One region of the Dorea ammoniilytica genome, then DNA from elsewhere that is predicted to be linked to it. Evidence: predicted binding sites of a transcription regulator. Region 1 holds the regulator's gene; each other region holds the start of a gene.
What was found. Region 1 encodes HrcA, which represses chaperone genes, less so after heat shock. Its sites were predicted from a motif close to TGTTAGCACTCNNNNNNNNNGAGTGCTAACA; they were not measured.
Positions count from the first base shown of each region.

Region 2: htpG (molecular chaperone HtpG) is a predicted target of HrcA. The motif match lies at 4,465-4,495, and genes of this name have one in related genera.
Region 3: OCV65_RS03000 (Hsp20/alpha crystallin family protein) is a predicted target of HrcA. The motif match lies at 4,293-4,323, and genes of this name have one in related genera.
Region 4: OCV65_RS07400 (co-chaperone GroES) is a predicted target of HrcA. The motif match lies at 4,739-4,769, and genes of this name have one in related genera.

Region 1 covers NZ_JAOQJV010000001.1:39,461-46,991, reverse strand. Annotated here, with positions in the region: gene dnaK (molecular chaperone DnaK) at 1-1,053, opposite strand, end outside; gene grpE (nucleotide exchange factor GrpE) at 1,067-1,681, opposite strand; gene hrcA (heat-inducible transcriptional repressor HrcA) at 1,750-2,793, opposite strand; gene OCV65_RS00205 (replication-associated recombination protein A) at 2,892-4,208, opposite strand; gene OCV65_RS00200 (polysaccharide deacetylase family protein) at 4,260-4,871, opposite strand; gene OCV65_RS00195 (MATE family efflux transporter) at 5,160-6,527, shown strand; gene OCV65_RS00190 (flavin reductase family protein) at 6,582-7,181, opposite strand; gene OCV65_RS00185 (putative manganese-dependent inorganic diphosphatase) at 7,202-7,531, opposite strand, start outside.
Region 2 covers NZ_JAOQJV010000010.1:39,640-47,170, forward strand. Annotated here, with positions in the region: gene OCV65_RS08670 (ABC transporter ATP-binding protein) at 405-1,109, shown strand; gene OCV65_RS08675 (ABC transporter permease) at 1,120-4,395, shown strand; gene htpG (molecular chaperone HtpG) at 4,607-6,655, shown strand; gene OCV65_RS08685 (M24 family metallopeptidase) at 6,776-7,531, shown strand, end outside.
Region 3 covers NZ_JAOQJV010000002.1:167,779-175,309, reverse strand. Annotated here, with positions in the region: gene OCV65_RS03015 (threonine aldolase family protein) at 1-1,000, opposite strand, end outside; gene OCV65_RS03010 (threonine/serine exporter family protein) at 1,044-2,252, opposite strand; gene OCV65_RS03005 (sodium-dependent transporter) at 2,279-3,634, opposite strand; gene OCV65_RS03000 (Hsp20/alpha crystallin family protein) at 3,780-4,205, opposite strand; gene OCV65_RS02995 (DUF2798 domain-containing protein) at 4,361-4,846, opposite strand; gene OCV65_RS02990 (LysR family transcriptional regulator) at 4,995-5,882, shown strand; gene OCV65_RS02985 (ferritin-like domain-containing protein) at 5,912-6,370, opposite strand; gene thiS (sulfur carrier protein ThiS) at 6,705-6,902, shown strand; gene OCV65_RS02975 (thiazole synthase) at 6,961-7,531, shown strand, end outside.
Region 4 covers NZ_JAOQJV010000007.1:92,361-99,891, forward strand. Annotated here, with positions in the region: gene OCV65_RS07380 (aldose epimerase family protein) at 1-535, opposite strand, end outside; gene guaB (IMP dehydrogenase) at 606-2,060, opposite strand; gene OCV65_RS07390 (DUF6106 family protein) at 2,162-2,653, opposite strand; gene groL (chaperonin GroEL) at 2,785-4,407, opposite strand; gene OCV65_RS07400 (co-chaperone GroES) at 4,421-4,705, opposite strand; gene OCV65_RS07405 (hypothetical protein) at 4,822-5,127, opposite strand; gene codY (GTP-sensing pleiotropic transcriptional regulator CodY) at 5,189-5,971, opposite strand; gene topA (type I DNA topoisomerase) at 6,094-7,531, opposite strand, start outside.

The DNA.
Region 1 (7,531 bases):
ACCACCCTGTACGGAAGCACCAAGTGCTACACACTCATCAGGATTCAGAGATTTGCTAGGCTCTTTGCCTGTCATCTGTCTTACTTTGTCCTGTACAGCCGGGATACGTGTAGATCCACCTACCAGCAGTACCTGACCAAGTTCAGAAGCTGTAATACCAGCATCTGCCAGAGCTCTTGTTACAGGCTCAGCTGTCTTCTCTACCAGATCGTGAGTTAATTCATCGAATTTAGCTCTTGTAAGGTTCATATCAAAATGCTTCGGTCCTTCACTTGTTGCAGTGATGAATGGAAGGTTGATATTAGTTGTTGTTGCAGAAGAAAGTTCTTTCTTAGCTTTCTCAGCTGCTTCTTTCAGTCTCTGCAGTGCCATCTTATCTGTAGAAAGATCTACGCCTTCCTGTTTCTTGAACTCAGAAAGCATATAATCTGTAATCTTCTGGTCGAAGTCATCTCCACCAAGTCTGTTATTACCAGCTGTAGAAAGTACTTCGATAACGCCATCACCGATCTCGATTACGGATACATCGAATGTACCACCACCAAGGTCGTATACCATAATCTTCTGCTCTTTCTCATTATCAAGACCATAAGCAAGTGCTGCTGCTGTAGGCTCATTGATAATACGTTTTACATCAAGTCCTGCGATCTTACCTGCATCCTTGGTAGCCTGACGCTGAGCATCATTGAAATAAGCAGGAACAGTGATAACTGCCTCTGTAACCTTTTCACCGAGGTATCCTTCTGCATCAGCTTTCAGCTTCTGAAGGATCATTGCTGAGATCTCCTGTGGAGAATATTTCTTACCATCAATCGTTACTTTATAATCTGTACCCATCTCTCTCTTGATAGAAGAGATTGTCTTCTCTGCATTAGTTACTGCCTGACGCTTTGCAGGCTCACCTACCAGACGCTCGCCTGTCTTTGTAAATGCTACAACAGATGGTGTTGTTCTTGCTCCTTCTGTATTAGCAATAACGGTCGGCTGACCACCTTCCATAACAGCTACACAACTGTTTGTTGTACCTAAATCAATACCAATAATTTTTCCCATGTCTATTTCCTCCTTAATTTGCAACCTTTACCATACTGTGTCTCACTACGGAGTCACGATACATATAACCCTTCTGGAATTCTTCGGTGATCGTATTCTCACCGGCTTCTTCATTCTCCTCATGCATCACTGCATTGTGGAAATCCGGGTTAAATTCCTGACCAACTGCTTCGATCGGTTTCACACCGATACCATCCAGGGTGGTCATCAACTGTTTGTAAATCTTATCCATTCCCTGAACAAATGGATCTTCTTTGTCGTCCTCTGCCACTGCTGCAAGACCTCTTTCGAAGTTATCAACAACCGGGAGGATCTTCTCTATGATATCTTTCGCACCAATCTCGTACATCTGGGACTTTTCCTTTTCTGTACGCTTGCGGAAGTTATCAAACTCTGCCATCTGACGAGTGAGTCTGTCTGTCAGCTCTTCAATCTTCTCGTCCTTTTTGTCTTTTTTCTTCTTACCGAAAAGCTTTCCCTTCTTTCCTTCTGAAGCTTCTTCTTTATCGGCTTCTGCCTGTTCCGCTGCTTCCTCTGAACTTTTCTGTTCTTCGGCTTCAGCCTCAGGCTTCTCAGCTTCTGCTTCTGAAGCCGCTTTTTTAGCTTCTTCTACAGCTTCTTTTACCATCTCTTCCTGAGTCTTTTCTGTATGATGAATATCTTTTTCTTTCTCCAATGGTATACCACCTTTCTCTTCTATTCTGATTTATGGAAAATCGCATCCAGTTCGCTCTGTAGCTTCTTCAGCGATTTTAATACATGTTCATAATCCATACGCTTTGGTCCGATGATACCAATCGTACCTTTCATTCCTTCTCCCAACTCGTATGTAGCTGTCACAACACTGCAATCCTTCATGGTCTGTACAGGTGTCTCATCACCGATGTATACCTGAATACCTGTGTTGTCTTCCTGTGCCAGTGTCTGTGTCACCAGTTCGGATAACTGCTGCTTCTCTTCAAAAGCACTGATGATCTCCTGCGCACTCTGCTTATCGGATAACTCCGGATAACGGAAAATGTTGGTCGCGCCGCTGGTATAAATATGCATACCGTCATCTACCTGGATGGCATCTGCAACTGCGTCCAACACATCACTGACTACTGCACTGTGAATACCTGCCTGCTCCTTCAGTCTGGCAATCAGTCCAAGATTAATCTCTTCAATAGACATGCCATTCAGACTCGTATTAAGAAGCATGTTAAGCTTCAGCAGGTTCTCATTACTAAGCTGCTCATCCATGGTAATGATCTTGTTCTTGATCACGTTACCTCCCAGCACAATAACTGCAAGCAACTGTTCTTCATCCACGTTGGATAACTGAATGAACTTAATCTTATTTGCATTATTCACTGGTGTGGAAACCATCGTCGCATAATTCGTGTTATTCGCCAGAACCTTTGCTGCCTGACTCAATAACTGATCCATCTTGTCGGCTTTCTCAAGCATCTGCTCCTGCATATCATTGAGCTCCTGCTCTTTCTCTTCCATCAGCATATCCACATATAAGCGGTATCCTTTATCTGATGGAATCCTTCCGGCAGATGTGTGTGGCTGCAGGATGTAACCCAGTTCTTCCAGGTCGGCCATCTCATTACGAATGGTCGCTGAGCTCAGATTCAGATCCGAATACTTGGAAATCGTTCTGGAACCTACCGGCTCACCTGTCTCCAGATATGTCTGGATAATCGCATGCAATATCGTAAGCTTTCTTTCGCTTAACTCTTCTCTTGCCTGCATCTGGCTTCCTCCTTTCAGCTTATTAGCACTCGCTTCTTTCGAGTGCTAATCTTTACAGTTATTAATCTATCACCAGGTGTTTCATTTGTCAACACCGTTTATACATTTTTTAGAAAATTCATCCATTCTTTGATATCTTTCTCATGTCCGTTATCACTTGGATGGTAAAATCTCTCATCCTTGATCTCATCCGGAAGATATTGCTGTTCCACATAATGATTCGGATAATCATGTGCGTATTTATAACCGATGCCTCGTCCCATATTAGCTGCACCGCCGTAATGGGCGTCCTGGAGATATGACGGCACTGTGGTCTTCATTTTCCTGACATTATCCATTGCCTCAAAAATCGCATTAACCGCAGAATTGCTCTTTGGTGCAGTTGCCACGTAAGTTGCTGCCTGAGACAGAATGATCTGTGCCTCAGGCATACCGATCCGCTCAATTGCCTGTGATGCCGAGACTGCCACAGTGAGCGCCATCGGATCTGCATTACCCACATCTTCTGCCGCGCAGATCATAATACGTCTGGCAATAAACTTAATATCCTCGCCGGCATAAAGCATCTTAGCAAGATAATAAACTGCCGCATCCGGATCCGAGCCACGCATGCTTTTGATAAATGCGGAAATGGTATCGTAATGATTGTCTCCGGTTTTATCATAATTCATGACTCGTTTCTGGATACATTCAGCAGCCACATCGATCGTAATATGGATCTTGTCATCGGTGCTCCGTTCCGTAGTAAGGATGCCAAGCTCTACCGCATTCAGTGCACTTCTCGCATCACCGCCTGCCACATCTGCCAGAAAATCAAGTGCCTCTTCATCGATCACTGCACAGTAGCTTCCCATACCTTTTTCGACATCATATACCGCACGTTCCAAAAGCTTTTTAATATCTTCCTTACTCAGCGGTTTCAGTTCAAAAATACTGGATCTGGAAATCAACGCACTGTTCACCTCAAAATACGGATTCTCAGTCGTTGCTCCGATCAGTATGATCGTACCGTCCTCCACAAACGGAAGCAGATAATCCTGTTGTCCTTTGTTAAAGCGGTGAATCTCATCTACAAAAAGGATCGTCTTCTTCTGATACATTCCTTTCAGATCCTGCGCTTTCTTTATTACATCCTCCATATCCTTTTTGCCTGCAACTGTAGCATTGATCTGTTTAAAATCCGCGCTGGTCGTATGTGCGATCACTTTAGCAAGCGTCGTCTTACCAGTTCCCGGCGGTCCATAGAAGATAATGGAGCTCAGCTTGTCCGCCTTAATAGCTCGATATAAAAGCTTATCCTTTCCTATAATATGCTGCTGTCCTACCACCTCTTCCAACGTCGTAGGACGAAGCCGTGACGCCAGCGGTGCTTCCTTCTCCAGATTCTTTTCTCTTACATATTCAAATAAATCCATCTTAGATCTGTCCTTTCAACTCTCTTTTGTATTCTTAACATTTTCATTTCATCAGTTCAATAGTAATTCATCTACCGTTACAAACACAAAGCCTTCCTCCTGAAGAATATCTACAATCCGGAGGCCGGCTTCTACCGAACTTTTATAACAGTCATGCAATAGAATAATATCATTTTCTTCTGCCTCCGTCACTACTTTATTTACGATCTCATCTTGATTCTCCGTCGTCCAGTCCAGTGGATCAATGGTCCAAAGCACAGGAAGCATCTGGATATCCTGTTCTAGTTTTCGCTGCCATGTGCCAAACGGCGGACGCATATACTCCGGCTCTTTTCCTGTAATCCTGACAATCACAGCACTGGTATCTGCAAGTTCCAACCGTGCTTCATTTTCCGATACCTTTATGAGTTCCACATGATGATAGGTATGATTGCCGATCAGATGTCCCTCCTCGGCCATGCGTTTCACGATCTCCGGATTTTTATCTGCATTTTCTCCTATTAAAAAGAAGGTTGCCTTCACGCCCCTCTCTTTCAGCCCATCCAACAGAGCCGGTGTCCACACAGCGCTTGGACCATCGTCAAATGTAAGCGCAATCTTTGGTGCTTCAACAGGCGTCGCTGATGCGCTGACATAGCCACATGCTTCTCGCACATCCTCCATTTTTACTGTATTATAGTCATATTTCAACCATGTTAATAATCCGCCAATCACCAGTAAACAGGCGTAACACGCCATCAGTACACCATCTTTTTTTCCATTCATTCTCATAATCCATTCCATACCTCACACATTTTCCTTATTTATCATATGAAAATGCTAAATAGGGTATGTTGCACATTGCATTATATATATGAAAATGTTATAATTGCCGCTGTATGCTTTGTTACAGACCGGATAACCCCGGTAAAATATTCACATATTTTTATAGTTAAGAAAGGAAGAGTACTCGTGAGTCAAACAGTACAAACAGAAAACAAAATGGGCATCATGCCTATTCCCAAACTACTTATTTCTATGTCCCTGCCGATGATGATCTCCATGCTCGTGCAGGCTCTGTATAACATTGTAGACAGCATGTTCGTTGCCAAGCTATGTGAAGAAGCTCTTACAGCTGTATCACTGGCATTTCCAATCCAGACCTTGATGATCTCAGTGGCATCCGGAACCGGAGTCGGTATCAATGCATTGCTGTCAAGGAACTTAGGCGAGAAGAATTTCAAGGGCGCCAACCGCGCTGCCCGCAACGGTATCTTTCTCGGCATCATAAGCTGTATCGTATTCGCTGTGATCGGCATTACCTGTTCGCATGCATTCTTCTCAGCGCAGACCAGTGACCCGCTGATCGTCAAATACGGTACACAGTACATGACAATCATCTGCGTCATGTCTGTCGGTATCTTCATGCAGATTACATTTGAGAGACTGCTGCAGTCCACAGGCAAGACCATTTACAACATGATCACTCAGGGACTCGGCGCGATCATTAATATTATTCTGGATCCAATTCTGATCTTCGGACTGTTCGGTCTGCCCAGACTGGAAGTTGCCGGAGCTGCAATTGCCACTGTAATCGGTCAGGTCATCGCTGTTCTTCTCTCTTTCTACTTCAATATAAAGAAGAACCGTGAAATCAGCATTAACATGAGAAGCTTCCGTCCTTGTAAGCAGACCATATCAGCCATTTACCGCGTCGGCGTACCATCAATCATCATGCAGTCGATCGGATCTATCACCACATTTGGTATGAATAAGATCCTGCTGATGTTCTCTTCTACTGCCGCAACCGTATATGGTGTATATTTCAAACTGCAGAGCTTTATCTTCATGCCGGTATTCGGTATGAACAATGGAATGATCCCGATCATCGCATACAATTACGGTGCCGGACATAAAAAACGTATTACCGACACAATCCGCATGAGTATCCTGATCGCGATTGGGATCATGATAATCGGTCTGATCATCTTCCAGACCATTCCAGGCTTCCTGATGAAAGCGCTGTTCAATGCTTCCGAACATATGCTGTCCATCGGAGAACCGGCACTGCGGATTATTTCGCTCAGTTTCCTCTTCGCTGGATTCTGTATTGTAGCCGGATCTGTATTCCAGGCACTGGGAAATGGCGTCTACAGCTTGCTCGTATCTGCTGCCAGACAGTTATTCGTCATCCTTCCGGTCGCATTTATCTTTGCCAAGCTGTTCGGATTACATATGGTATGGTGGGCTATCCCGATTGCAGAGATCGTTTCCGTAATCCTGTCTGCACTGCTGTTAAAGCGAATCTACCGAATAAAAGTAAAGCCTTTAGAGAACTGATAATACAAGATAAAAAGACGTTTGCATGAACGATAGTCACGCAAACGTCTTTTATTATTTTTTCTTCTTTTTATTCTTAGTATTCTTTTTATTTTTATGCACGCTGTAACCAAATGTGCCGATTGGTTTCCCGGTCTCCAGATAAGTACCATGAGAATATGCAACCAGTCCTGTCTTATTCAGTTCAAACTTGCCAGTCTCTGTCATATATGCCTGATCCACATGCACTGCCTGCACTTCCGCCAGAAACATATGATGACTTCCAAGTTCTTTGATCTCTGTCACCTTACACTCGATATTCACCGGACTCTCCTTAATCATCGGTGCATATGCAAGCTTCTCTGCTTTCTCCGGTGTCAGTTTCATCTCTTTCCACTTATCTACATCCCTGCCGGACTTCACGCCGCACCAGTCTGTCGCATAGACCAGATCCTTCGTCGTAAGGTTCACCACAAATTCACCCGTCTCTTTGATCATATGATAGGTGTATCGTTCCGGTCTGACGGAAATATATAACATCGCCGGATTCGTGCACACAGTTCCGGTCCATGCTATCGTAATAATATTCTGATTGCCTTCTTTGTCTGCCGCACTAACCATAACGGCCGGCAAAGGGTAAATCATGTTACCTGCTTTCCATGTTTCTTTCGTCATCCTGCTCTCCCAATGTTGTCTTAATGCTGCAATGTAGACATCAAAAGCGGTACGACCTGCTTCTTTCTGGACACCACTTTCTTAAGTATGATCTCTTCTGAATCCTCCGGAAGGTCAAAAGCTTCGATCACTATCTGCTTTGCATTCTGTCCACAGCACAGAATCTCAGAAGATTCTGTCATAATATTAGTCAGCATAAAGAATATCATATCTACACGATTGTCTCTCAATGCTTTCTGCAGATAATCCTTCAGCATCTCCTTCATCTTCTTAATCTCTTCTGCATCCATAGAATTAATCTGACCAACGCCAAACTGCATATCTCCTACACGGAACTGTTTGAAATCTCT
Region 2 (7,531 bases), on a different contig from region 1:
GATTCTAATCCATTCACGGCCTCACCTCCTATCTACTGCCTTGTATAGGTGAGACAGTAGATAGAGTATAACATGGTTTAAATAATTAAACAATATGAAAAGAAAAAGAAAAGTATTTTATACAAATAATAAAAATAAAACTTGAAATATAGGATAATATATGCTATATTACAGATAGACAGAGAGTAATCCTGAGGCTGGATTTATGCTATTTCCCTCTGTCTAGCCATTTGCATATGTAGTATGAGTGAAATGCCTCGGAGTTGCCGCTCCGAGGCATTTCTGTTTCTATATACAAATCCTAAAATAACTCTAAATTGTGAAATCGGGGAATGTTTTTCTGACGCATCTAATGTTATACTAAATATATCTTTAAATTCCAAATTACTGGTACGGAGGGACTTATGAAAGATTTTGTGAAATTGGACGATGTCCGTAAGATATATCATATGGGTGAAGTTGAAATCGCTGCAGCTGATGGCATTTCTTTTCAGATAGAAAAGGGAGAGTTTGCAGTTGTAGTTGGTCCAAGTGGAGCAGGAAAGACAACAGTACTGAATATCCTTGGCGGCATGGATGCGGCAACATCCGGTCAGGTGCTGGTAGATGGAGTAGATATTGCAAAGTATTCTGCAAAGCAGCTGACAGCTTACCGAAGAGATGATATCGGATTTGTATTTCAGTTCTATAACTTGATTCCGAATCTGACTGCATTGGAGAATGTAGAACTTGCGCTTCAGATCTGTAAGGATCCGTTACCGGCAGAAGAGGTGTTGCGGGAGGTAGGACTTGGTGACAGATTGAAGAATTTCCCGGCACAGCTTTCCGGAGGTGAGCAGCAGAGGGTATCAATTGCGAGAGCGTTGGCGAAGAATCCGAAGCTTCTGCTCTGTGATGAGCCGACAGGAGCCCTGGACTATAATACAGGTAAGGCGATTTTGAAACTGCTCCAGGATACCTGTAGAGAAAAGGGGATGACGGTAATCCTGATTACGCACAACTCGGCAATCGCACCAATGGCAGACCGGGTGATCCAGATTAAGAATGGTAAGGTATCGAAGATGACGTTGAATCCGCATCCGGTATCAGTCGAGACGATAGAATGGTAGGAGCTTGGATATGAAGACTACGACGATTGAATTTTTCAGAGAGATTAAAAAAAGCTCGGGACGTTTTGTGTCGATTCTGTTTATTGTGGCGCTTGGTGTTGCATTTTTCTCTGGAATCCGTGCTTCGGAACCGGATATGCGTGTGACAGGAGATGCGTATTTTGACCAGGCGAATCTGATGGATATCAAGGTTATCAGTACACTGGGATTGACAAAAGATGATGTGAAAGCATTCGAAGGACTGGACAGTATCGATAAAGCAGAAGGCGCATATAGTGGGGATTTTCTGAATTATGATGGGGAGAAACAGCGTGCGTTGCATGTGATGTCGTTGTCTGAGGATATGAATCAGATTACGGTTACAGAAGGAAGACTTCCGGAGAAGTCTGGCGAATGTCTGGCAGATGACGAGAGCACCTATAAGGTCGGAGATAAGATCAAGCTTACGTCCGGTACGGAAGACCCGGTTACAGATACACTGGCAACAGATGAACTTACTGTGGTTGGCACAGGGAACAGTCCGTATTATATATCTTACGGCAGAGGCAGTACGACGATCGGTAACGGAAGTCTGTCAGCATTTCTTGTGGTTCCGAGGGAGACATTTACACAGGACGTGTACACAGAATGCTATCTGTTAGTAAAGGGAGCGAAAGCGTGTATTGCTTATACAGATGAATACGAAGATCTGATAGATGATGCTATGGATGATGTGAAGGAACTCTCCAATGATCGGGGAATCATCAGGAGACGGGAACTGGTCGATGATGCTACCAGAGAGCTGGATCAGGCGAAGATAGATCTGAAAGAGGGAAAAGCGAAGGCAGAACAGGAATTATCAGATGCGGAGACACAGATAGCGGATGCAGAAAGTCAGCTGGCAGATGCGAAAGAAAAGATCAGAAGCGGCAGGGCTCAGATAGAGGAAGCAAAGAATACGCTGACACAGAAACAGCAGGAGCTGGATCAGGCAAAAGCAAAATATGCAGATGGTGTGCAGCAATTACAGGATGGACGTGCTCAATATGAAGCAGGGAAGACTGCATTTGAAGCAGGAAAGCCAGAGGCAGAACAGAAGATTACAGAAGGCGAAGCAGCTCTTGAACAGATTCAGGCGGGGATTGATATCTGCAATAATGGATTAGAGGCACTCAAAGATATGTGTGGTAATGATGAATCCATTTATGGAAATCCGAATACAGAGATAGGAGCACAATACGCTGGACTGGTGCAGCAGCTGGAGGGATTGGAGCAGCAGAAAACAGAGCTTTCAGCTCAACTGCAGATGGCAAAAGATCAGCTCGCTTCTGCGGAACAGCAGCTTTCAGATACGAAAGCCGCACTGGATGCATCTGAGGCAGCGCTGGCGTCAGTACCGGCGCAGCTGACAAGTGGACAGGAGCAGATTAATGCCGGCTGGCAAGAACTGTCGGAGAAGGAACAGGAACTGGAAAAAGGGATGTCTGAGATTACGGAAAATGAGAATAAGATCTCAGATGCAAAACAAGATTTGGAAGAAGGCAGAACAAAAGCAGCACAGGATATTGCGGATGGGGAAGATAAGATTGCAGATGGTGAGAAAAAGATCGATGATATCCCGGAGGCAGAATGGTATATTTATGACAGAAGTACATTGCCGGAGTACAATGGTTATGGGGAGAATGCAGATCGGATGAAGGCTATAGGAAAAGTCTTCCCGGTATTGTTCTTCTTGGTAGCCGCTCTGATCAGTCTTACCGGTATGACTCGTATGGTAGAAGAACAACGAGTACAGATTGGTACGATGAAAGCACTTGGATATCGCAGATCAACAATTGCTATGAAGTATATTGGTTATGCGTTTTTGGCAACTATCACCGGAAGTATTCTCGGAGTGTTGGTTGGTGAGAAGATTTTGCCGTATATAATCATTTATTCATATGGTATTTTATATCATCACATTCCGGAGATTCTGGTGCCATATGTGCCGTCATACGGTATTATGGCATCGGCAGCAGCAATTGTGTGCACTTTGATGGCAACAATTTTTGCCTGCTATAAGGAACTGGGAGCACAGCCGTCTGAGCTGATGCGTCCTCCGGCTCCTAAAGTAGGAAAAAGGGTTTTCATGGAACAGATTCCGTTTATATGGAAACGATTGAATTTCTCGTGGAAATCTACAGTACGCAATTTGATGCGGTATAAAAAGCGCTTCTTTATGACAATATTTGGCATTGGTGGCTGTATGGCGCTGATGATCGTGGGATATGGACTTAGGGATTCTGTATATGAGATTGCAGATATACAGTATTCTGAGATCCAGCTTTATGACGGTCAGATCGTGCTGCAGGAAGATTTGGATGAGCAGGATCGAGAACACCTGAATACATTTTTGGATACGGACAAAGACGTAGTGTCTTATATGGATGCTTATATGAAGAGCATTACACTTAAGAATGGAAAGAAAGAGCGTCAGGCTTACATTACGGTGTTTGGAGATGTGAAAAATATAGGACGGTATGTAGATTTTCACGACCGGAAATCAGGTGAGAAATACAAACTGACAGATGATGGCGTGATCATCAGTGAAAAGACTGCTAAGCTTCTAAACGCTAAAGTGGGAGATCGTATCACGATTCAGGATGAGAAAAACGGCGATAAAGAACTTACCATTTCTCATATATGTGAGAATTATATGGGACATTATATCTATATGACACCAGCTTATTATAATAAGGTGTTTGGTACAATGCCGGAGTATAACAGTGTTTTGTTTGAAACGGATGATTCTTATAGCCAGACACAGGTAGAAGACGTTGGCGAGAAGATTATGAAACGGGATGAAGTTTTAAGTATCAGCTATGTTCATGATATTCAGGAACAGTTGGATGAAATGCTGTCCAGCCTTAATCTTGTTATTATTGTATTGATCATTTCAGCAGGAATGCTGGCATTTGTTGTACTTTATAATCTTAATACGATCAATATCACAGAGCGGCAGCGGGAATTAGCTACATTGAAGGTATTGGGATTCTACGACGGAGAAGTGGCACAGTATGTATTCCGTGAAAATATTCTGTTGACGTTTATCGGCGCAGCAGTGGGTGTTGTGCTTGGCAAGGTTCTGCATTTGTTTACGATTCAGACGGTGGAAGTAGATGCAGCTATGTTTGGACGTAGTATCTATCTGCCGAGTTTTATTTATAGTCTGTTGTTTACCGTGGGATTTTCATTGTTGATCAACTGGATCATGTATTTTAAACTGAAGAAGATCAATATGGTGGAGTCCTTGAAGAGCGTAGAGTAAATCTTCTTGAAGATGCTCCGGTGGACCTGGAAGACAGATTTAATAAACAGTTTATAAATTTAAGGAAATTATTAGCACTCTTTTTGAAAGAGTGCTAATTTTCTATTGACTTTTAAATTTTACAGTATTATCATAATTTTTGTACATAAAGTACGGGAAAAAGGGCTGGCAGGCTCTGATATTATATAGAATAAAAACAGGAGTGATAGACATGGCAAAAAAAGGTTCATTATCAATCAGCAGTGAGAATATTTTCCCAATTATTAAAAAGTGGGTATATTCCGATCATGACATTTTCTTCCGTGAGATGGTGTCGAATGGATGTGACGCGATCACTAAGCTTAAGAAGTTGGATATGATGGGTGAATATCAGCTTCCGGATGATTACAAACCACAGATTCGTGTTGTTGTAAGCCCGGAAGATAAGACTTTGAAGTTTATCGATGATGGTCTTGGCATGACAGAAGATGAAGTTGAAGAATATATTACCCAGATTGCATTTTCCGGTGCAACAGAATTCCTGGAGAAGTATAAAGATAAGACATCAGAAGATGATATGATCGGTCATTTCGGTCTTGGATTCTATTCTGCATTCATGGTTGCCGATGAGGTTCATATTGATACACTTTCTTATAAAGAAGGGGCAAAGCCGGTACACTGGGTAAGTGACGGAGGCACAGAATATGAGATGTCAGAAGGCGATAAGGAAGGTGTTGGTACCGAGATCACACTGTTCCTGAATGAGGATAGTTTACAGTTCGCGAATGAATACCGTGCAAGAGAAGTACTGGAGAAATATTGCTCATTTATGCCTGTTCCGATCTATCTGGAGAAGGCGAATGCGGAGCAGGAGTATGAGACTATCGATGAGGCAGATTTGAAAGAGGATGACGTAGTCGTAGAGCGTATCCATGAAGAAGCCAAGATGGAAGAAAAAGAGAATGAAAATGGTGAGAAGGAGATGGTAGAAGTATCTCCTGCCAAGGATAAAGTTAAGATCAACAAGCGTCCGGTACCGCTTAACGATACGACACCGTTGTGGACGAAACATCCGAATGAATGCAGCAAAGAAGACTACATTGATTTCTACCGCAAGGTATTTATGGATTACAAGGAGCCATTGTTCTGGATTCATCTGAACATGGATTATCCATTCAACTTGAAAGGTATCCTGTACTTCCCGAAGATTAATACCGAATATGATTCTGTAGAGGGAACCATTAAGCTGTATAACAATCAGGTCTTTATCGCAGATAATATCAAAGAAGTAATTCCGGAATTTCTGATGGTATTAAAGGGAGTGATTGACTGCCCGGATCTGCCACTGAACGTATCCAGAAGTGCTCTGCAGAATGATGGATTTGTTAATAAGATCGCGGATTATATTTCCAAGAAGGTTGCAGATAAGCTGAGCGGAATGTGCAAGACAGACAAAGAGTCTTATGAGAAGTATTGGGATGATATCAGTCCGTTTATCAAGTTTGGATGCCTGAAGGATGAGAAGTTCTGTGATAAGATGACAGATTACATCTTGTTCAAGAATATTGATCATAAGTATCTGACACTGAAAGAGTGTGTAGAGAATAATGGTGGCAAGCTGGAAGATAAGAAAGCAGAGAAGCCGGAAGGTGACAACGCTGAGAATAAAGAGCAGACTACCATCTACTATGTGACAGATGAACAGCAGCAGAGCCAGTACATCAATATGTTCCGTGCGCAGGGACAGGATGCTGTGATCCTGTCACACAACATTGACTCTCCGTTCATTACACAGTTAGAGCAGCGCAATCCGGAACTGAAGTTCCAGAGAATTGATGCGGATGTCAATGCATCTTCTAAGGAAGAAGTATCTGAGGAAGAGAAGGAGGCATTCCAGAAGACAACCGATGAACTGGTTGCACTGTTCCGTAAAGAGCTTGGCAATGAGAATCTGGAAGTGAAGGTAGAGAAGATCAAAGATGAGTCTGTGGCAGCTATGATCACACTGTCAGAAGAAAGTCGCCGTATGCAGGATATGATGAAGATGTATGGTATGGCAGGTATGGATCCGTCTATGTTTGGAACGACCGGCACACTGGTACTGAATGCGAATCATCCGCTGGTACAGTATGTACAGGCACATAAGGATGAAGAGAATACAGGTATCTTCTGTAAGCAGTTATATGACCTGGCTATGCTGGCGCATAAGCCGTTATCACCGGAAGAGATGACAGCTTTCGTACAGAGAAGTAATGAGATTATGCTGAAGCTTGCAAAATAATGTGATATAATGAATCCGTCGATGGTGATGACTATCGGCGGATTTTTGTACAGGTCGAATAGGTGCCAGCCTGCTCGATTATTGAGGTTATGAGATTCCATTTCACAGGAGGATAAGCAAATGAATACAAGAACAGAACGCATTATGAAGGCATTGGAAGAACGTGGATTAAGCCAGATGTTGGTAGTAGATCCGATGTCTATTTATTATATGACAGGAATTTACATTGAACCATATGAGCGTTTCTTTGGACTGTTGTTAAGAAAAAATGGGGAGCATGTATTATTTTTGAATAACTTGTTTACCATTCCGGACGGTGTGGAGCTGAAGCAGGTATGGTACAGTGACACGGATCCAGTCATGGATTATGTGATGGAATATATCGATAAAGGCAGTAAATTAGGCGTGGATAAAGATATCAAAGCAAGATTCTTATTGCCACTGATGGAAAATCAGGCAGCTACAGGATTTGAGAATTCTTCTCTGGCAGTGGATCTTACCCGTGGTATTAAGGATGAAGAAGAAAAAGACAAGATGCGTGCAGCATCTAAGGTCAATGATCAGGCTATAGCGAGATTCCGTGAGCTTGTAAAAGAAGGCATTACAGAGAAAGAGATCGCTGATCAGACTCTTGAGATCTACAAAGAACTGGGAGCAGAGGGATTCTCCTTTGATCCGATCGTGTCTTTTGGAGCCAATGCAGCCGATCCGCATCACATGCCAGATGATACGGTGCTGAAAGCAGGAGATGTGATCCTGTTTGATGTGGGATGTATCAAGGACGGATACTGCTCTGATATGACACGTACCTTCTGCTATAAAGAAGTAACAGCGAAGAATAAAGAGATCTATAATCTGGTACTGAATGCAAATCGT
Region 3 (7,531 bases), on a different contig from region 1:
GTTCTTCTTCTGTGGTTCCCCAGCTTGTAGCAATACGCACAACTGTATGGGTCTCATCGTATTTCTCCCAGAATCCAAACAATGCTTCTTTCTCCAGCTCTTTCTTCTTATCATTTTCCAGGATCACGAAGATCTGGTTCGTCGGAGAATCAATCAGAAACTTATAACCTTTTTCCCTGAATGCTTTTTTCAGCTTTTCTGCCATATCAATCGCATGTTTGCTGATCTCAAAATACAGATCATCGGTAAATAACGTATCGAACTGTACGCCAAGAAGCCGTCCTTTGGCATTCAATGCACCATGCTGTTTTACCGTAGTAAGGAAATGCTTCGGCATATTTCCATGGGTAAATACAACCGCCTCGCCGCACAGTGCACCCACCTTTGTGCCACCAATATAAAACACATCACACAGCTTTGCAATATCCGGAAGTGTTATATCCGTGTCCTTACTCATCAGACCGTATCCGAGTCTTGCTCCATCCATGAAGAGTGGAATCTCATACGTTTTGCATACAGAAGACAGGGCTTCCAGCTCCGCTTTTGAATACAGTGTTCCATATTCTGACGGATGTGAAATATACACCATACCCGGACGCGCCATATGTTCATGATTATCATCTGCATAATAATCCTTCAGATACTGTTCCAGATCTCCTGCATCAAGCTTGCCGTTCACATGTGGAATTGTCAGCACCTTATGTCCTGTGTACTCGATTGCTCCCGCTTCATGGAAATTCACATGCCCCGTATCCGCTGCCACTACTGCTTCATAACCTGCAAGCATGGCATCAATTACGATCTGATTAGTCTGTGTACCTCCGGTCAGAAACTGCACCTGACCACCGGCAAGTTCACATGCTTTCAGAATCTTCTCTGCCGCTGATGCGCAGTATGGATCGAAGCCATATCCCTTTGCCGGCTCCTCGTTTGTCTCCAGCAGACGCTCCAGGATCTTCTTATGAGCTCCTTTATTATAATCGCATTCAAATGATAACATCTGTATTCTCCTTTCTGATTTTTCCTTCTTCCTGATGCTTTTATTATTCTTTTTGTTTGTATACATATTGACTGGCAATATCTACCAGCAGAAAGCCAAATGCTATAGCAAGGCAGGTTGTTGCAAGAGTAATTGCCTGCTGATTTGCCATCACATAGTCTCCCTGCTCAAGCCCATACATCATATAGAACAGGCTTGCCCCCGGTACCACAGGCATGATAGATGTCGTCAGGAAAATGGTAGCCGGTGCCCGATGGTATCTGGACATGATAAATGCATAGGCTGCTACCACAGCTGCCGCTACTATCGTGCAGATAAATGCATCCCCATGAAAATACTGTGCGATCAGATATGCTCCCCAGGTCATGCTGCCACCAATCCCAACATAAAACGCCTGTTTATCGGCCGCCTTGAATAACCATGCAAATCCCATACTTGCAATGCCACAGGATATCAGCTGTACCGGCACACTGGGAGTCAGACACATTTCATACATCTCTCCCCGAAACAATATCATTGCAAGCTCCGCGCCACAGGCAATCCCCACAGCTCCGACAAAAGCATGAATAATATTCAAAAATCCGGACAGATATGCACGGCTTACCAGATCCCGAAGACCGTTCGCAACGCACAGTCCACTGATCAGTACCATGCTGAGCCCCAGGCATGTACGGTCAGGATGATTGCCGAACCCCAGATGATATGCTCCAAATATCCCCGCCGTAGCCACAAACGACACGATCAGATTATAAGCGACCAGATTATGCTCTTTGCGTTTCAGGCGCCGTCCAAACCACACCAGTACCAGCACAGTAACCACAATTCCCACAAGTGTATCTTCCAGATCACATCCAAAATACACGCCAAATCCAACACCGCCCATGAGGGAAGCCAGGTACTCAATATACGCCGGCTGTTTCTTACGGCTCATCACCCCATCATACTTCTCCTGAATCTCTGCAACAGACGGCTGGTTCCTGCAGATATAGCGGGAAAGATTATTCAGATAATCCAGACGATCATAGTTAAATCCTGTCCTGTGGACCCTGCGCACCTGCGTAATAAACGTTCCGTCTTTCGATCTGATCGTTACCTGAATATTACTCTGAATCGCGAACACGCTACACTGCCCAATATCGTAGCTCTCCAGCATACGATACATACTATCTTCAACCCGGTTCGTCTCCGCACCGCTCTTGATCATCTCTTTACCTATATTAATGATCTCATTTAACAGCAATTCATAATCCATGCTTGTTTATACCTTTCTGTTACTTATCAAATTAATCCCTGAACGATAATAATCAGGATCAATATCGGAAGTATAAACTGGAAGTATGGTTTCAGCCATTTACCAAAACGTAATCCAGTTCCCTGATTACATTCATCCAGATATTTATCAAATCCCCATCCCATCTTAGTCACACAGAACAGCAGATAGATGAGGGAACCAATCGGCAGAAGCAGGTTGCTGACAATAAAGTCCTCGCTGTCCAGCACATCTCTTCCTCCGATCAGATGGAGATTGCTCCATACATTATACCCAAGTACACATGGGATACTGGCAACAAGTACGATCACACAGTTGATCACAGATGCTTTCTTACGTTCTATGCCAAACATATCCATGCTGAATGAAATAATATTTTCAAATACTGCAATAACAGTAGAAAAGCTTGCAAATACCATAAACAGGAAGAACAGTGCTCCCCATACGCGTCCACCCGCCATATTTACAAATACATTCGGAAGCGTCACAAAAATCAGTGACGGACCTGCATCCGGCTGTACTCCATATGAAAAACATGCCGGGAAAATGATCATACCAGCCATCAGTGCTACAAATGTATCCAGTCCGCAGATGCTTGCTGCCTCTCCCGGAAGGGTGTGATCCTTAGACATATAACTTCCGAAAATCTCCATTGCCGCAATTCCAAGGCTCAGTGTAAAGAATGCCTGATTCATCGCGGCGGTTACCACATTACGGATGCCGACTTCCTGAATCTTATCCACACTTGGAACCAGATAGAACTTCAGTCCTTCTCCCGCACCCGGAAGCACCAGGCTGTGTACTGCCAGTACCAGGATCAGCACCATCAGTGCCACCATCATGAACTTACTGATCTTCTCCAGACCATCCTGCAGTCCCTTAGAACATACAAAGAAACCAGCCACAACAGATACTACCATCCATGCGCCCATCTGTCCCGGTGATGCAAGCAGTCCTCCGAATACTGCCCCTACCTGATCTGCATTCATTCCCGGCTTAAATTCTCCTGTCAAAAATTTAAAAAAGTAGCTGATCATCCAGCCGCATACCGTTGTATAATACATCATCAACACATAACACCCAAGGATGCAGAACCATCCGTGAATATGCCATTTGCTGCCAGGCTTCTCAAGCGCCTTGTAACCCATAACCGCACTTTTACGACTCGCGCGTCCTACCGCAAGCTCCATAGTTAATACCGGAAGTCCCATGCTTACCAGGAAAATCAGATATAATAATACAAAAAAACCGCCTCCGTTCTGTCCTGCCACATATGGAAATCTCCATACATTGCCGATACCGATCGCACATCCTGCACTAACCAACAGGAAGCCCAGACGGCTCTTAAAGCTCTCTCTTTTCATTGATTCTCATTTCCTCCAATTCTTTCTCTTTTTCGTACCGCCCATTATAACACATTCCCGCAAAAAATGGCATAAAAAATGGAGACCGGAATCTCCGATCTCCATCTATAATAAAGCACTCATTGTGCGAACTTTCCGCATTTCATTACTCAATGGTAATAAACTTCGGCTCTTCTTCGACTTTCTTGATCTCTTTTGGCACGATCAGCTTCAGCACTCCATCATTAAATGCTGCCTTGATATCCTCCTGTGTCAGATCCTCGCCTACATAAAACTGTCTGCTGCAAGTGCCTGTGTAACGCTCCTTATGAATACATTTACCTTTGGCTTTCTTCTCCTCATCAGTCTCATTATTATGAGCCGTGATTGTCAGATAACCGTCCTTCAGATCTGCCTGAATATCAGACTTGCTGTAACCCGGAAGATCCATCTCAATCAGATAGTTGCCGTCTTTCTCGTAAATATCAGTCCGCATTACCTGCGTCTCTGTGCGCTCCTGACTGCGTCCATAAAACGGATCACGAAACATATTATCAAATAAACTGTTATAACCTCTGTTAGCCAATACCATAAAGCATCCTCCTCATCTATAGCTATCGGGATCTTCGTCCCTCAAGTGTGTTTGTTTTATTTGCTATATATATTATATAACACACTTTGTTAGCACTGTAAAGAGATGAGTGCTAATTTAATTATAAACTTTCTATAAACCTAATATTCTATAAATTACTCCGCAAGTATGGTTCCTACTGGAAATGCCGTACGGAATACTTTTCTCACAAGCGGTCCCGCAACGATCAGCTGAAACGGCAACGCCATAATAAAGTTCTTCGGAATATTGGTCAGCCAGATGATTGGCAGTGCACTCCACTCTCCTGATCTCACGCATGCTTCCATTCCGCCATAAAACGACATGATAATTACCATCGGAACTACCATACAGCAAGATACTGCAATCACTTTTTTCATCGTACTGCTGTCCGGGTTTACCAGAAAACGGAATGCAAATCCTTTTGCCGGACCAGACACTACAAACCAGTCACACAGCATCGCAAAGACATAGGCGATCGGGAATCCAAGCCACGCTTCCTTTATCGTCTCCACATTCAAAATTCCCATATGTAATGTTACATTATAAATACTCATCCACAACACCATCGTAAAACACATCATAATCGTGTAAATCAAACTTTCTCTCTTATGCATCGGCATATCATTTTCCTCCTGTCATTCTTATTGTCTTTCAGATACAATCAAACATTTTACAACAGAATGCTTTGTATTAGAATTCAAAAAATGCTATTATTAATAACAGAAACGAATTAATAATAATTCATTTTCGATTTTCAGGAGGTATATCATGACGATATTTCAAATAGAATGTTTTCTGGCCGTGGCTGAACATCTGAACTTCGCCAGGGCTGCTACGCAGTTAAATGTCTCTCAGCCGGCCATTACAAGACAGATCCATACATTAGAAGCAGAACTGGGTACCCAACTTTTTATCCGCAGTACAAGAATGGTACGACTCACGGAAAATGGACGTATTTTCCAGTCAGATGCCCAGCTTATAGTGAATACTTCCAGACGTTCCGTCCAGCGTTTTGCCAGCCAGGACGAGTCTAAAATCATCGATTTTCATATTGGCTGTGCCAATCCTCTGCACATGGAATTACTTTCTAATGCACTGGAACAGATGAAAGACATTTATCCGATGCTCCACCCAAAGGTTCTCATTCTTCCGGAAACACATTTTCCAGATGCCCTGAAAAGGGAAGCTTTGGACGTTGCTGTGGGATTCCACGCTCCAGGTGTCAAAGATTCTCTTCATTATAAAGAGTTATGCCGTCCACACTTTGCCTGTCTGTTCCGGGACACGCTGCCACTAAACCAGAAGCATCAGGTCACCGCAGATGACCTGAACGATTATGCCATCATTCTGTATGATCCGGGCGTGATCTCCCCAACCATCTACAACGGGCAATGGGAATATGCAAAAGACAAGAAACCGTCCCAGTTATATTACTGTGAAACAACAGAAAATGCGCTCCTTCTGGCTGATGCAGGATACGGCGTAGCGCTTCTTCCAGATATCCGCCTCCCCGCATATCAGCACCTAACGAAGCGCACTCTCTGTAATAATGATATATATTCTTTTGGATTATATTACAAATCTTACCGGAATAAGCCTTATCTCCGCGACTTTATCCGGATACTGCATGGTGACGAGTCTACTTTTCAGACTTAATCATGATCCACTTCCGCTGCCCGGCATTTTTACTTCATCCCATTCACCATTTTATACTTATACAGCATTTCTGCATGATTCTGTTCTTCTACCTGAATGTCCGCCAGCAGCTTCCTGACTTCTGTATTTCCAAATGCAAATACGTTAGTATTATATTCTCCTGACACCAGTTTTTCCGTTCCAATACAGTCCGTTGCAAGAAATGCATCCTTTGTTTTTTCTTCCGGTGAACTCATGGCTGTATATGTCGCTTTCGGTTCATAATCACGCCCTGCCGTGTCGTTGCAGTCACACGACGGTACTGTGCCTTTCAAGACTCTTCCGAGTGAATCGTAATGCTCTCTTTCTTTACTCTGCAATGTCTGAAACAGCTTCTTCAACTCAGGATCCTTTGCCTGCCCGGCGTACATTCCGTATTTCTCAATACAACTTTTCTCCTGTGTCTGTAAATCCTCAATCGTAGTGCGTTCTTTTTCTGATAATATCATGGTAACTCCTCCTTGTATTTTATGAACAATGGTAGTATGACTCCATTTTTTCTTCTTATTCCATGGCGACCGTATTTTTCCAGATTTGGTGACAAAATGTTTGACATCCCACCAAAAACTCCGTATACTTTTGGTTAGTAAAACCGAATATGTTTTATCGGCATACGATTGATTTTGAGATTGAACAGGAGTTCATGAAGGGGTGCACCACCGCGGGTGTATTCTTTTGTGGACTCTTTTTTTGTAACGTCTCAGAGCCATGCAGATTTACAGCGTAATCGAGACAGGCTCTGAAACGTCGCACGAATTAACTCTCTCAGGAAAGGAGCGCACTATGATCACTGTGAACGGAAAGAATGTAGAACTTCCACATCCAATGTCGGTTGCTGAATATCTGGAAACGAACCAGTATTCGGCTGGTCGCATTGCTGTAGAGTTGAATCACAAGATTCTGTCCAAAGCGCATTTTGCAGATACCATGCTCACCGAATGCGACACATTGGAAATTGTAACATTCGTAGGCGGTGGCTAACCTGCCTTCAGATGAGCAAACCAACATCAATATTATTCACGAAAGAAGGTTATTTATTATGAATCAGACAACTGACAAATGGTCACTGGGCGGTCACGAATTTACCTCCCGCTTTATCCTTGGCTCCGGCAAATTTTCGCTGGATCTGGTAAAGGCATGCGTTGAGAATGCCGGAACCGAAATCGTTACCCTGGCTATCCGCCGTGCAAATGAAGGCGGACTTGCTAACATCTTGGATTACATTCCAGAAAATGTTACCCTGCTGCCAAATACTTCCGGTGCAAGAACCGCAGAGGAGGCTGTTCGCATTGCAAAGCTTTCCAGAGAGCTTGGCTGCGGTGATTTTGTAAAAGTAGAAGTTATCCATGACTCCAGATATCTGCTGCCGGATAACTACGAAACTATCAAAGCTACCGAGATGCTGGCAAAGGAAGGATTTACTGTTATGCCTTACATGTATCCGGATTTGAATGCTGCAAGAGATCTGGCCAATGCAGGTGCTGCCTGTATCATGCCTCTCGGCGCTCCGATCGGATCTAACAAAGGTCTCTGCACCAAGGAATTTATCCAGATCCTGATCAACGAGATCGATCTTCCGGTTATCGTAGATGCAGGTCTTGGCCGTCCGT
Region 4 (7,531 bases), on a different contig from region 1:
AATTAAAATATGCATGATTAGTCATATTCCAGATAGTGTCAGCATCACTCTCTGCACAATAAGAGATATAGAGACCATTATCCTCTTTCAGTTCATAAGTCACTCTCACGTTCATAGCTCCCGGATATCCCTGATCTCCATCTGGGCTATGCAATTCAAAAACGACATGTCTGTCATCCGCTTCCAAGGCCTTCCAGAGGCGTTTCTGGTACACATCAGGACCGCTATGAAGATTATCATTTCCCTTGTTTTTGCTGAGATGATATACATTTCCATTCAATTCAAATTCTGCTCCACCGGTACGGTTTGCTACTCGACCTACGGTTGCGCCAATGGCTTCACCGCCAGCCTCATAGCCTGCCGCATTATCATATCCCAGCAGAACATCTCTGACTTTTCCATTGGCATCTGGGACCAGTGCCGCTACCCAGGACGCACCATAATCAGACACATGCATCTCCAACCCATTATCATTCTTCAATACATATAATGACGTACCTTTACCATCTTTTATTACTCCAAAATCCTTTTTCATACTTTTCTCCTAATATTCGTAATATTAAAGAAACGGTGGGAATATCCCACCGTTTCCTGTAATCTGATTCTTATGCATCCACGCTGTAGTTTGGTGCTTCTTTTGTAATATGAATATCATGTGGATGACTTTCTTTCAGGGATGCCGCTGAAATCTTCACGAACTGCCCGTTCTGTTTCAGTGCTTCGATGGTAGGTGCTCCGCAATATCCCATACCAGAACGCAGACCACCGAGCAGCTGGAATACAGTATCTTCTACAGATCCCTTATATGCCACACGACCTTCTACACCTTCCGGTACCAGCTTTTTCGCATCTGTCTGGAAGTAACGGTCTTTGCTTCCATTCTCCATAGCTGCTATGGATCCCATACCACGATATACTTTGTACTTTCTTCCCTGATAAAGTTCGAATGTTCCAGGGCTCTCATCGCATCCGGCAAACATGCTTCCCATCATACATGCATTGGCACCTGCTGCGATTGCCTTCGTGATATCTCCCGAGAACTTGATACCTCCATCTGCAATGATCGGGATGCCATATTTATCAGCCACTTCATAGCAATTCATGATTGCCGAAATCTGTGGTACACCGATACCTGCTACGATACGTGTTGTACAGATAGAGCCAGGTCCGATACCAACCTTGACCGCATCTACGCCTGCCTTAATCAGCGCTTCAGCAGCTGCGCCTGTTGCCACATTACCGGCAATAACCTGAAGATCCGGGAACTTAGACTTAACCATATCAACAGTACGGATAACATTTGCAGAATGCCCATGTGCGGAATCCATAACCACTACATCAACCTTTGCATTCACAAGTTCCTGTGCACGCTCCAGACAATTTGCAGTAATACCAATAGCCGCTCCGCAGAGCAGACGTCCCTGATCATCCTTTGCAGAATCCGGATATTTAATCTGCTTCTCAATATCTTTAATCGTAATGAGACCTTTTAACTTAAAGTTGTCATCAACGATCGGAAGCTTCTCCTTTCTTGCCTTTGCAAGAATCTTCTTAGCTTCTTCAAGAGTAATGCCTTCTTTGGCTGTAATCAGTCCTTCAGACGTCATAGACTCTTTAATCTTCTTAGAAAAGTCTTCTTCAAATTTCAAATCACGGTTCGTAATAATACCAACTAACTTGCCATTCTCTGTGATCGGAACTCCGGAAATACGGAACTTGGCCATCAGATCATTGGCATCTGCCAATGTATGCTCTGGTGACAGATAAAATGGGTCTGTAATAACTCCATTCTCTGATCGCTTAACCTTATCTACTTCCTCTGCCTGTTCCTGAATAGACATATTCTTATGAATGATTCCGATACCGCCCTGACGTGCCATAGCAATTGCCATACGGTGTTCTGTAACTGTGTCCATACCAGCACTCATCATCGGAATATTCAAACGAATCTTCTTAGTCAGGTATGTGGACAAATCCACTTGGTTTGGAATCACCTCTGAATATGCAGGCACAAGTAACACATCATCAAATGTAATCCCTTCTCCAATAATTGTTCCCATGATTAAACCTCACTTTCTCTTTATGTGTTAACAGTCATATTACAAAAAACATGACCAATTTGTCAACTACTTTTGCAAAAAAGTACAATCTGACTGAGATTTTATTGTTTCACTACCTTTCCCGGTACCTGTGATGCAATTCCGGCTAACATCTCTTCTCCCGGCTCAAACAATACTTTCTTCATTATGCCTTCCTCGGAAAATATCATGCCATATACTGGTTCATTAGAATATCCACTGGTAAAGTCACAAACTTTTACATTAGAATATCTCTTCAATACTTCTGCTGATTCCGGAGCCAGTATCACCAGATTCACCATATTTGCCTCAAATATATTCTTTCTGTGCTCTTTGTGAAAAATCTTGTCCACGTCAAAATATCCGTTAATATACTGATATTCATATTCCACATCGCAGATCCTCATCACCAGAAGTCCCAGCAACACAAACAGCAATACCAAAGCCAGAAATATCGGACTTTGCAAACTCATCACAGCTGAAAATACAACAAGCAGAACACACAGTGCAATCCTGGCAAAATCCTTTCCGTCTCGTTTCTTTTTAACCATTTTTTCTACAAATATGTCTGCCATCTATTTCCTCCTGTCAGGTACTCTATCACAAGACACATAGAAAATCTTGAATAATTAGTTATATTCTACCACGTTATATATAAAAAGAAAACTCCCCTAAGGGAGTTTTCCTCACACAGAATCATCCGTGATTACATCATACCCATTCCGCCAGGTGCTGCCGGCATAGCCGGAGTATCTTCTTTGATGTTAGCTACAACAGATTCTGTTGTCAGCAGTGTAGATGCTACACTTGTAGCATTCTGCAGAGCACTTCTTGTAACCTTAGCCGGATCAAGGATTCCTTCCTTAACCATATCTACATACTCTTCTTTGTATGCATCGAATCCAATACCTGGCTCCTGCTCTCTTACTTTATTAATGATAACTGCGCCTTCGAGTCCTGCATTAGCGGAAATGTGGAACAGCGGTGCTTCAAGAGCTTTCAGGATAATGTTAGCTCCTGTCTTCTCATCACCTGCCAGAGTCTCTGCAAGCTTAGCAACCTTCTTAGAAGCGTGAATGTAAGCAGATCCGCCACCTGCGATAATTCCTTCTTCTACTGCTGCCTTTGTAGCTGCAAGAGCATCTTCCATACGAAGCTTAGCTTCTTTCATCTCTGTTTCTGTAGCAGCTCCAACACGGATAACAGCTACGCCACCTGCAAGTTTTGCAAGTCTTTCCTGTAATTTTTCTCTGTCGAAATCAGATGTAGTCTCTTCAATCTGAGTTCTGATCTGAGCAACTCGAGCCTCAATTGCATCTTTCTCGCCCATACCATCTACAATAACTGTGCTTTCTTTTTCAACCTTAACAGACTTAGCGCGACCAAGCTGATCGATCGTAGCATCTTTCAGATCAAGTCCTAATTCTTCAGAAATCACCTGACCACCTGTCAGTGTAGCGATATCTTTCAGCATCTCTTTTCTTCTGTCACCATAACCCGGAGCCTTAACACCTACAACGCTGAATGTACCACGCAGTTTGTTAACGATCAGAGTTGTAAGAGCCTCTCCTTCGATATCTTCTGCGATGATAAGCAGTTTAGCACCAGACTGTACGATCTGCTCAAGTAATGGTAAAATATCCTGAATGTTTGTAATCTTCTTATCTGTAATCAGAATGTATGGATCATCCAGTGTAGCAATCATCTTCTCCATATCATTAGCCATGTAAGCTGAAATATATCCACGATCGAACTGCATACCTTCTACCAGGTCAAGCTCTGTATGCATTGTCTTAGACTCTTCAATTGTGATAACGCCATCGTTAGATACCTTTTCCATAGCGTCTGCAACCATCTGTCCTACTTCATCATCACAAGAAGAAACAGCTGCAACTCTCGCAATCTGCTGCTTATCTGTAACCTTGCTTGACATCTCTTTGATAGCTTCTACTGCTACATCAGTTGCTTTCTTCATACCTTTACGAAGTACGATCGGATTAGCACCTGCTGCCAGGTTCTTCATACCTTCGTTAACCATTGCCTGTGCAAGTACAGTAGCTGTAGTAGTACCGTCACCTGCTACGTCATTAGTCTTAGATGCGACTTCACGAATGAGCTGCGCACCCATGTTCTCGAATTCATCTTCCAGTTCAATATCTTTTGCGATCGTAACACCATCATTTGTAATGAGCGGCGCGCCAAAAGACTTACCAAGTACTACGTTACGTCCTTTTGGTCCTAATGTTACTCTTACTGTATCAGCCAGCTGATTCACACCAGCTTCCAGTGCCGTTCTGGCGTCATGTCCATATTTGATTTCCTTTGCCATGATTAATTCCTCCTTATTCTACAATTGCAAGAATATCGCTCTGTTTAACGATAATATATGTTTCTTCATCTACTTCTACATCTGTGCCTGCATATTTAGAATAAATAACCTTCTGTCCAGGCTCTACATGCATCTCAACTTCTTTGCCATCTATAACTCCACCAGGTCCTACTGCAATAATCTCTGCCTGCTGCGGTTTCTCTTTTGTCTGTCCCGGTAATACGATACCTGACTTTGTAGTCTCTTCTGCAACCAGCTGCTTCAACACAACTCTGTCTCCTAATGGTACTAACTTCATTTTATATTCCTCCTTCAATAAAGTTCATTTATCTGTTAGCACTCACAAAAAGAGAGTGCTAAAAACTTTCTAGATATAAAATAGCACTCTCTCTTTATTTTGTCAACACACTTTATTTAGTTTAGACTATTTTTATAAAATCCATTTTCAATCTGAAATATCAGAATATTCCCTTCATCCCCCAGATAGCGTTCCAGGACCATGCCATCGCATTCTTCTACATTCTCACCATCGGTTAGCTTGCAGTTATATACTGCATCCAGAGAAATCACATCTACCTCTTCGCCTCGGAGAAGCATCTTTAACGTCTCCTGATCTTCATTACCGAATAATACTTTACAGTAATGTATCCGATCTTCCATCACTCCGTCTTCGAGGATCATCTGCTTCATCTGGAGCTCTGCTGAGCATCCTTCACACATCTCTCTGCCGCCTCCTTTTCCAGAAACAGTAAAAGGTATCAGTTGCCCGATACCCTTATACTTATTTTTCTTTTTCAGCTTTTATACGTTCCAGTTCTGAAAATACATGATCATTCACAACTTTGATGTAAGTACCTTTCATGCCTGATGAACGAGACTCGATCACGCCCGCACTTTCAAACTTACGAAGTGCATTAACGATAACTGATCTGGTAATCCCCACTCTGTCAGCAATCTTACTTGCTACCAGAATACCTTCGGTTCCATCCAATTCTTCAAAAATATGAATAATAGCTTCCAGTTCCGAGAAAGACAGTGTACTGATCGCAGACTGTACAATCTGTTCCTTTCTGCTTTCCTCTGCACTCTCCTCGTTTACAGAACGGAGCATCTCCAAACCTACAACTGTAGTACCATACTCACTGAGAATAATGTCATCAATCTCATACTCTGATTCCTGTTTGTATATAAACAGGGTTCCAAGTCTCTCACCGGCAATTTCGATTGGTGTGATCAATGCCTGATAACTCTTCGCCACTTCTTCAGAAAATCCAAGAGTCTCCAGATTGACATTCTCTTTGGTAGACAGGATGCCTAGAAGTCTCTCATTCAGCATCTCGTCAATAAACGCTCCCACTTCTCCGCGAAGAAGCTCCGTGATGATACCAACACCCTTGCAACATCCGATACCAAGCACTTTGCCCTTTTTACTGATTACCAGTGCATTGGAATCCAGAATATCTGTCAATACGCGGCAGATATCATTAAAGACCACTTTACTGGAGTTATTATTGTGCAGTAATTTGTTAATCTTTCTAGTTTTATCTAGCAATTGCACGCCCATTCATATCACCTTCCTTATATTGGATATAGTAGCACACAATTGTATCAATTTCAACTATAAAGAGTTGTAATTTGTATATTTTTCTGAATTTTCGGAATTAAACTAAAGTCTACTGAAAATTACTAGTTATCACTACTTTTTTGTTCTACATAGCCGCACTGTTCATCCGCACAGACAAGCTTATTGCCTTTTTCCAGCATGTACCCTCCACACTTCGGACATTTTTTCTCAGATGGTTTCTGCCATGACATAAAATCGCATTCCGGATAACCTTCGCATCCGTAATATCGTCTGCCTTTTTTTGTCTTGCGGTATACAATCTCCTTACCACATTTCGGACATGCAACACCCACCTTTTCCAGATAAGGTTTCGTATTGCGGCAATCCGGGAACCCAGGACACGCCAGAAATTTACCGTGTGGCCCATATTTGACTACCATATTACGACCACATTCTTCACAGATTACATCCGTAACTTCATCCTCTATCTTGACGCTTTCCAGTTCCTTTTCAGCCTTCTTAACGGCTGCTTCCAGATCTGGATAGAAATTCTCGATAACAGATTTCCATTCCACTTTTCCTTCAGCCACGCAGTCCAACAGACCTTCCATATTGGCTGTGAAATTCACATCCACAATTGCCGGGAAGGACTCTTTCATAATATTATTGACCACTTCACCGATCTCTGTCATATACAGATTCTTACCTTCTTTTGCCACATATCTTCTGGCAATAATGGTAGAAATGGTTGGCGCATAGGTACTTGGGCGTCCGATACCGAGTTCTTCCAGCTTGCGTACCAGGGATGCCTCTGTATAATGTGCCGGCGGCTGCGTGAAATGCTGCTTCTTATCAAAATGGTCACAAGACAGCTCTGAATCCTTATCCAATGACTTGAGTAGTACATTATTTTCAGGTTTTTCTTCTCCGGACTCTACATATACCGAACGGAATCCTTCAAATACAATCCGAGATGCAGCTACCGTAAACCGATATTTCCCTGCGCCAATCTTAACCGAAGTAGTTTCATATTTTGCTGCCTTCATGCGGCTTGCCACAAATCGTTTCCAGATCAGCTGATAAAGTCGGAACTGGTCTCTTGACAATGACTCTTTTACCATAGCAGGTGTTCTGGTAATATCTGTTGGTCGGATAGCCTCATGCGCATCCTGAATCTTCTTATCATCTTTTGCTGTTGTGCTGCCGCTTCCAACATATTCTTCTCCGTAATTCTCAGCAATATAAGACTTTGCAAGTGCATCTGCCTCTTCTGAAATACGGGTAGAATCCGTACGAAGATATGTGATCAGACCTACGGTTCCACTGCCTTTGATCGTAATACCTTCGTATAGCTGCTGCGCAATGCGCATGGTCTTCTGAGTGGCAAAGTTCAACGCATTCGAAGCTTCCTGCTGCATCGTACTTGTGGTAAACGGAACCGGTGCTTTCTTCAGACGTTCTCCCTTTTTAACATTTTCCACATAATAATCTTCATGTTCAAGCTCCGCAAGGATCTGATTCACTTCTTGTTCCGAATGAATGGTCATCTTCTCATCAGCA